Aquitalea magnusonii: one gene and its partner. The protein of the gene in region 1 interacts with the protein of each later gene in a pairwise test. Links are inferred from orthologs where the notes say so. Each region holds a gene or a part of one and is shown on either strand. Other genes may lie near its edges. The genes, in order: DLM_RS12395 and def.

Region 1 (3,185 bases):
GGCAAAGGCCCGGACATCGGCCGTGATGTACCGGCACTGAAAGACGCCAAGAACATCGACGAACTGAAGGCAATGGATGCCATTGTCACCTGTCAGGGCGGCGATTACACCAGCGACATCTATCCGAAACTGCGTGCCGCCGGCTGGACTGGCTACTGGATCGACGCCGCTTCCACCCTGCGCATGGCTGACGATGCCGTCATCGTGCTGGACCCGGTCAACCGCAATGTGATCGACAGCGCACTGGCCAAGGGCGTGAAAGATTACATCGGTGGCAACTGTACCAACTCCATCATGCTGATGGGCATGGGCGGCCTGTTCCGTGAAGGTCTGGTGGAATGGGTTTCCTCCATGACCTACCAGGCAGCTTCCGGCGGTGGTGCCAACCACATGCGCGAACTGATCAAGGGCATGGGTGTGGTACACGCTGCCGTGGCCGACGAACTGGCTACCCCGTCGTCCGCCATTCTGGAGATCGACCGCAAGGTGGCTGCTGCCATCCGCGAAGACGTGCCGACCGAATTCTTCGGCGCGCCGCTGGCTGGTGGTCTGATCCCCTGGATCGACAAGCAGCTGGACAACGGCCAGTCCAAGGAAGAGTGGAAGGGCCAGGCTGAGGTCAACAAGATTCTGGGCACCGATGCCACCATACCGGTGGATGGCCTGTGCGTGCGCATCGGCGCCATGCGCTGCCATAGCCTGGCACTGACCGTGAAGCTGAAGAAAGACCTGCCGCTGGAAGAGATCGAAGCCATCATCAAGTCTGGCAACGACTGGGTGAAATGGGTGCCGAACGACCGCGAAATCAGCGTCAAGGAACTGACCCCGGCCGCCATCACCGGTGGCCTGGAAGTTGGCGTGGGCCGCGTACGCAAGCTGAACATGGGTGGTGAGTACCTGTCCGCTTTCGTGATTGGTGATCAGTTGCTGTGGGGCGCGGCCGAACCGCTGCGCCGCATGCTGCGCATCCTCATCGAACGCTGATTCGGGGTAAAATGGTCGATACGCTTTTATCTGGCAGCTAGCCGGAATCGACTACACTGCAAAGGGCGCATTTTGCGCCCTTTGCTTTTGGCTGAGTTAAAATCAGCTTTTTTCTGGAATGTAAGGATTGATTCGGATGATGCAGCTTGCTGTGGTAGGTGCCGCTGGCCTGGTTGGCCAATCTGTTCTCGAACTGCTGGCCGAGCGCCAGTTCCCGGCTGAGCGGGTGTTTGCCGTGGATGGCCCGGAGCATGAGGCGTCAACCGTCAGCTATGGCAATCTGGAACTGGACATCCGCCAACTGGACGAATTCGGTTTCGAGAATGTGGCGCTGGCCATTTTTGTCGCTGGCAGCGATGTGGCGCGCGAATATGTACCACAAGCCCGCGCCGCAGGCGTCACGGTAATTGACTTCAGCGATGCCTACCGGCTGGATGCGGAAGTGCCGCTGGTGATACCGTCGGTCAATGGCGATCAATTGGCAGGACTGGAGGCGGGGGCGCTGGTGGCGGCACCCAATTGCACGGTCACACCCTTGGCCATGGCCTTGCGCCCCTTGCTGCCCCTGCAGCCGCGTCGCCTGACGGTTGCCACTTATCAGTCGGTATCCGGCGCAGGGCAGAAGGCGCTGGAAGAACTGGCAGAACAGACGACTGCCTTATTCTCGCAGCGCGAGTCGGAAAATAACGTTTTTGCCAAGCGCATTGCCTTTAATGTGCTGCCGCAGATCGGTCAGCTTGATGAAGACGGTGTTTCCGAAGAAGAGCACTCCGTGGTGAATGAATTGCGTCGCCTGTTGCAGCAGCCGGCGCTGCAGGTAGAAGCCAGTTGTGTGCGTGTGCCGGTATTTTTTGGCCATGCCTGGGCAGTATCACTGGAGGTTGAAGAGGATATTGATCTGGTGCAAGTACGTAATCGCCTGTTGGCGGCAGGATTGCAATTGATTGCCGCCGAGCAGCATGGTGGCTATATCACGCCAATGGAGGCAACCGGTAATGACGGTGTCTGGATTAGCCGTTTGCGCAAGACCGGAAAGACGCTCAGTTTTTGGCTCAGTGCTGACAATGTTCGTGTTGGTGCCGCCCTCAATTGCGTTCTTTTGGCCGAGTCTTTGTATAAAGCTGGCCTATTTGAATAAATGTAAAGCCCCGGCGTAGCCGGGGTTTTATTGTTATGTTATCTAGCTAAAAGCTTGGCTAGGGCCTAATATGGCACTAGTTGCCAGTTGTGTGTCCGTGCGGGTAGAACGGGCGAAATAAAATCAAGACAAATGAGTGCCGGAAGGTAGACTTGTGAATAATCAGGCAAAATTCAAGCTGAGCGTGCTGGCGGTCGCCATGGTTTGCTCGGCAAATGTATGGGCCGGTCTTGGCAGGATCAATGTGCGATCCTTCCTGGGGGAGACCTTTCACGCAGATATCGAGTTGACCGGGGTTCGCTCGAGTGAGCTGGAAACTGCCCGTATCGGGCTGGCCAGCCCGGATACCTTCCGCGATCTGAATGTCGACTACAGCAGCAGCATGTCGGCACTGCGCTTCCATGTCGCCCCGTCTGCACGCGGCGCGGTAATCAAAGTCAGCTCTTCCGTCCCCATCAATGAGCCCTACCTGCGTTTCGTGGTAGAGGCGAAAACCAGTTCCGGCCGCTCGGTGCGTGAGTACACAGTGCTGCTGGATCCGGCCAGCTACAACGCGCCACAAGCCAAATCCATCGTGCAGGACATGCCGCAATATGCCGAGGACAATCTGTCCAGCCGCTACGCGGCCAAGCCGGCCAAGCCTGCGCGCGCCATCGTCCCCGGCGTGGTGCAAACCCGTTCCGGCTCTACCTTGCGTGGCATGGCCGCCAGGGTGAAGCCCGCCGGCGCATCGCTGGAGCAGACCATGGCGGCGTTGGTGCAGAACAATCCGCATGCCTTTAGCGATGGTAATCCCAACAAGCTCAAAGCCGGCGTTACCTTGAAAGTGCCGGCAGCCGGCAAGGTAAAAGCCCTGTCGGCTGAACAGGTCAATACCATTTTGCATCCGGATGGCACGGCACCGACGGCACCAGCTACGGCACCGGTGGCACCGGCGGTCAAACCGCAGCCTGCTGCCAAGGGGACTGATGTCCTGAAACTGGTTCCGCCTGATGCCGCTGGCGCAGCACCGGATGCCAAGCTTTCCGCGCTGGAACAGCAGGTTAGCGCGCGCGAACAGTCA
Region 2 (3,269 bases), 2.0 Mb from region 1 along the record:
TCAGTTTGAGAAAACCGGCCGGACCGATGCCAGGGGTCAGTGCCAGCAGCAGCCAGTCTGCCGTGGACTGGCTCATTCGCCTTCCGGCGGGGCGACCACATCCCCGACACTGACGGCATCGGTGCTGTCCAGCACCAGGGCGTACGACACCTTGTCAAAGACGCGGTAGACAAAAATCTTGCCCACAGTCTGCCCCGGCAGCAGCACCTGTTTTTTCTGGCCGTCGGCGGTTATCACGGTAATTGGCTTGCCATGCTTGAACAGGCTGAATACATCGCCGGGTTCCACCTGCTCACGCTTGCCCCGGTTGATTACCACGTTGGAATACTGTGCCGCGCCATCCACCCCGTCATACACGGAGATGATCTGACCCTGGATATTGCCGTCCGGGCTGTGCGGTACGTAGCTGACAAACTGGTCTTTCGGGGCCTTGATCAATCTGTCTCCAACCAGAATCTCGCTGGCAACCCGCGTGATGCGCATGGTCTGGATTTCATCGCCCATTTTGTCCAGTTGGGCATCTCCGCCGTACAGCACTTCAAAACCCAGGTTTTCCTTGGTGTCGGGGTCGATCAGCGGCTTGCTGGCGCGATATATCTGCCAGTTGCCCGCGGTACTCACGCCATTGGCAAACACGCGATCGCCGGTGCCAAACGCCAGGCGCTCTTCCGGGCCAGCCACCAGGCGTGGCGAGGTGGCAAACTCTTCTTCGTTGACCACCAGTGGACGGTAGAGGAAGGGTTCGATGGCTCTGGCAGGAATGCTGGCAATAGCTTTGTCGATATCGGACATGCGTACCTGAGGTGACAGGCGCACATCGCCCTGACCGGATTTTTCCAAGGTCAGGCGCGGCTGGCCGTTCACGTAGGTGAGTACCAGCACGTCACCGGGATAGATCCAGTGGGGGTTCTTGATCTCGCTTTTGTTCATCTGCCACAGTCGGGGCCATTTCCATGGGCTCTTGAGATAACGGCCGGAAATTCCCCACAGCGTGTCGCCCTTGACTACGGTATAGCGCGCCGGCGCGTCGGGCTTGATGGTCAGCGTATCGGAAAAAGCCGGGAGAGCCAGTCCCAGAGCCAGAGCAAGCGATATAATACTTTTACGCATGAAAAGTGCCCCAATATTTGAGTGTAATGAGCGCCCGCGAGCGCTCCTTTGACAAACGAGCATGCGTCAGACACGTCATATTATCGACGTGCTGATGGCATTACGACAACTTGGAGCAAGAAAACCGATGGCGCTGCTGAACATTTTGCATTATCCGGATGCGCGTCTGCATACCGTGGCCACGCCGGTCGAGACCTTTGACGCAGCCCTGCAAACCCAGATCGACAACATGTTTGAAACCATGTACGAAGCCAAGGGCATCGGTCTGGCCGCCACGCAGGTGGACTACCACAAACGCCTTGTGGTGATGGATATTTCCGAGGATCACAACGAACGCCGTGTCTTCATCAACCCGGTCATCATCGAAAAAGAAGGTGAAACCGTGTATGAGGAGGGCTGCCTGTCCGTGCCCGGCATTTACGATAAAGTCACCCGCGCCGAGCGGGTCAAGGTGCGCGCCCAGGATGCCACCGGTGCCGAATATGAACTGGAAGCCGACGGCTTGCTGGCCATTTGCATCCAGCATGAAATCGATCACCTGGACGGCAAGGTGTTTGTCGAGTACCTGTCCGAGCTTAAGCAGGGCCGTATCCGCACCAAGCTGAAAAAACGCGAAAAACAGAATATGTGATCAGGGCACCAGCCTGCGCAGGCAGGCTGTGGTGCATGTGAAAAGGACAGGCCCGCCCTGTCTTTTCTTCTTGCGGACTTACGATGAAACTGATTTTTGCCGGTACGCCGGAATTTGCCGCAGCAGCGCTGCGCAGCTTGTTGGCTGCCGGCCACGAGATAGCCCTGGTGCTGACCCAGCCGGATCGTCCGGCCGGACGCGGCATGAAACTCAAACCCAGCCCGGTGAAGGCCGTGGCGCTGGAACATGGCCTGCGCGTGGAACAGCCGTTGTCGCTGAAAACGGAAGAAGCCCAGACCATGCTGCGCGATATCGGGGCCGAACTGATGGTAGTGGCCGCCTATGGCCTGCTGCTGCCCAAGGCGGTGCTGGACATTCCGCCGCGCGGCTGTCTGAACATCCATGCCTCCTTGCTGCCTCGCTGGCGCGGCGCTGCGCCCATCCAGCGAGCCATCCTGGCCGGTGATAAGGAAACCGGCATCACCATCATGCAGATGGATGTGGGGCTGGATACCGGTGCCATGCTGTCGGTGCATCCGGTGGCCATTGCCAAGGACGATACCGCCGCCAGCCTGCACGACAAGCTGGCCGCATGCGGTGCCGAGGCCATTGTCAGTACCCTGGCCGGTGTGGATGGACTGCAGGCGCAGGCGCAGCCAGAGGAGGGTGTCACTTATGCCCACAAGCTGACCAAGGCCGAGGCCGAAGTGGACTGGAGCTTGCCGGCAACAGATATCGCGCGGGCCATCCGCGCCTACAATCCGGCTCCCGGTGCCTTTACCCGGCTGGAGGGTGAGCCGCTGAAGCTATGGTTTGCCCACGCCATCGCCGGCCAGGCCGCCCCAGGGGTGGTGCTACGTGCCGATGCCGAGGGCGTGGTGGTGGGTAGTGGTGACGGGCTGGTGGTGCTCAGCCAGCTACAGGCAGCAGGCGGCAAACGGCTTAGTGCGCGCGATTTTGCCGCCGGTCGTGCCGCGCTGGTGGGAACCCGCTTGGGTTAGTAAGCGTCTGTATAGGTCACAGCAAAAGGAGGGTGGTGTGAACAATATGTTCAAGACAGCCATGCTGATGGCTGGGTTTGTGGCGTTTCTCGGCGTGATAGGTGCGCTGATCGGGGGCAAGAGCGGTCTGTTGCTGGCCTTGCTGTTTGCCGGCGGGATGAATCTGTTCGCCTACTGGAATTCCGACCAGATGGTGTTGCGCATGTACAACGCGCAGGAAGTCGATGCCCGCTCCGCCCCCGAGTTTTACGGCATGGTGGCTGAGCTGGCGCAGCGTGCCGGCCTGCCCATGCCGCGGGTCTACGTCATTCATGAAGACCAGCCCAATGCCTTTGCCACCGGGCGTGACCCGGAACACGCCGCCGTCGCCGCCACCAGCGGCATCATGCGCATGCTGGACTACCGCGAACTGCGCGGGGTGATGGCGCACGAGCTGGCCCATGTGCGGCATCGTGACACCCTGATTTCCACCATCAGCGCCACCATGGCCGGTGCGGTGTCGGCGCTGGCCAACTTTGCCATGTTCT

The links.
Region 2: the proteins of DLM_RS12395 (region 1) and def interact in binary tests that used the Escherichia coli proteins (3 or more experiments, as listed by UniProt). The link is inferred for Aquitalea magnusonii from one-to-one orthologs.

What each region holds. Positions count from the first base shown.
Region 1 is NZ_AP018823.1:2,612,345-2,615,529, reverse strand. Bases 256-3,121 are described here. They hold DLM_RS12395 (aspartate-semialdehyde dehydrogenase), read left to right. Parts: upstream 256-1,120; coding sequence 1,121-2,122; downstream 2,123-3,121. Other genes in these bases: DLM_RS12390 (FimV/HubP family polar landmark protein), read left to right, coding at 2,277-3,121; asd (aspartate-semialdehyde dehydrogenase), read left to right, coding at 256-984. Outside these bases: more of asd, read left to right, coding at 1-255; more of DLM_RS12390, read left to right, coding at 3,122-3,185.
Region 2 is NZ_AP018823.1:4,608,104-4,611,372, forward strand. Bases 40-2,989 are described here. They hold def (peptide deformylase), read left to right. Parts: upstream 40-1,237; coding sequence 1,238-1,741; downstream 1,742-2,989. Other genes in these bases: dprA (DNA-processing protein DprA), read right to left, coding at 40-76; DLM_RS21630 (LysM peptidoglycan-binding domain-containing protein), read right to left, coding at 73-1,110; fmt (methionyl-tRNA formyltransferase), read left to right, coding at 1,825-2,742; htpX (zinc metalloprotease HtpX), read left to right, coding at 2,789-2,989. In the rest of the region: more of dprA, read right to left, coding at 1-39; more of htpX, read left to right, coding at 2,990-3,269. UniProt on the Escherichia coli protein: Removes the formyl group from the N-terminal Met of newly synthesized proteins. Requires at least a dipeptide for an efficient rate of reaction. N-terminal L-methionine is a prerequisite for activity but the enzyme has broad specificity at other positions.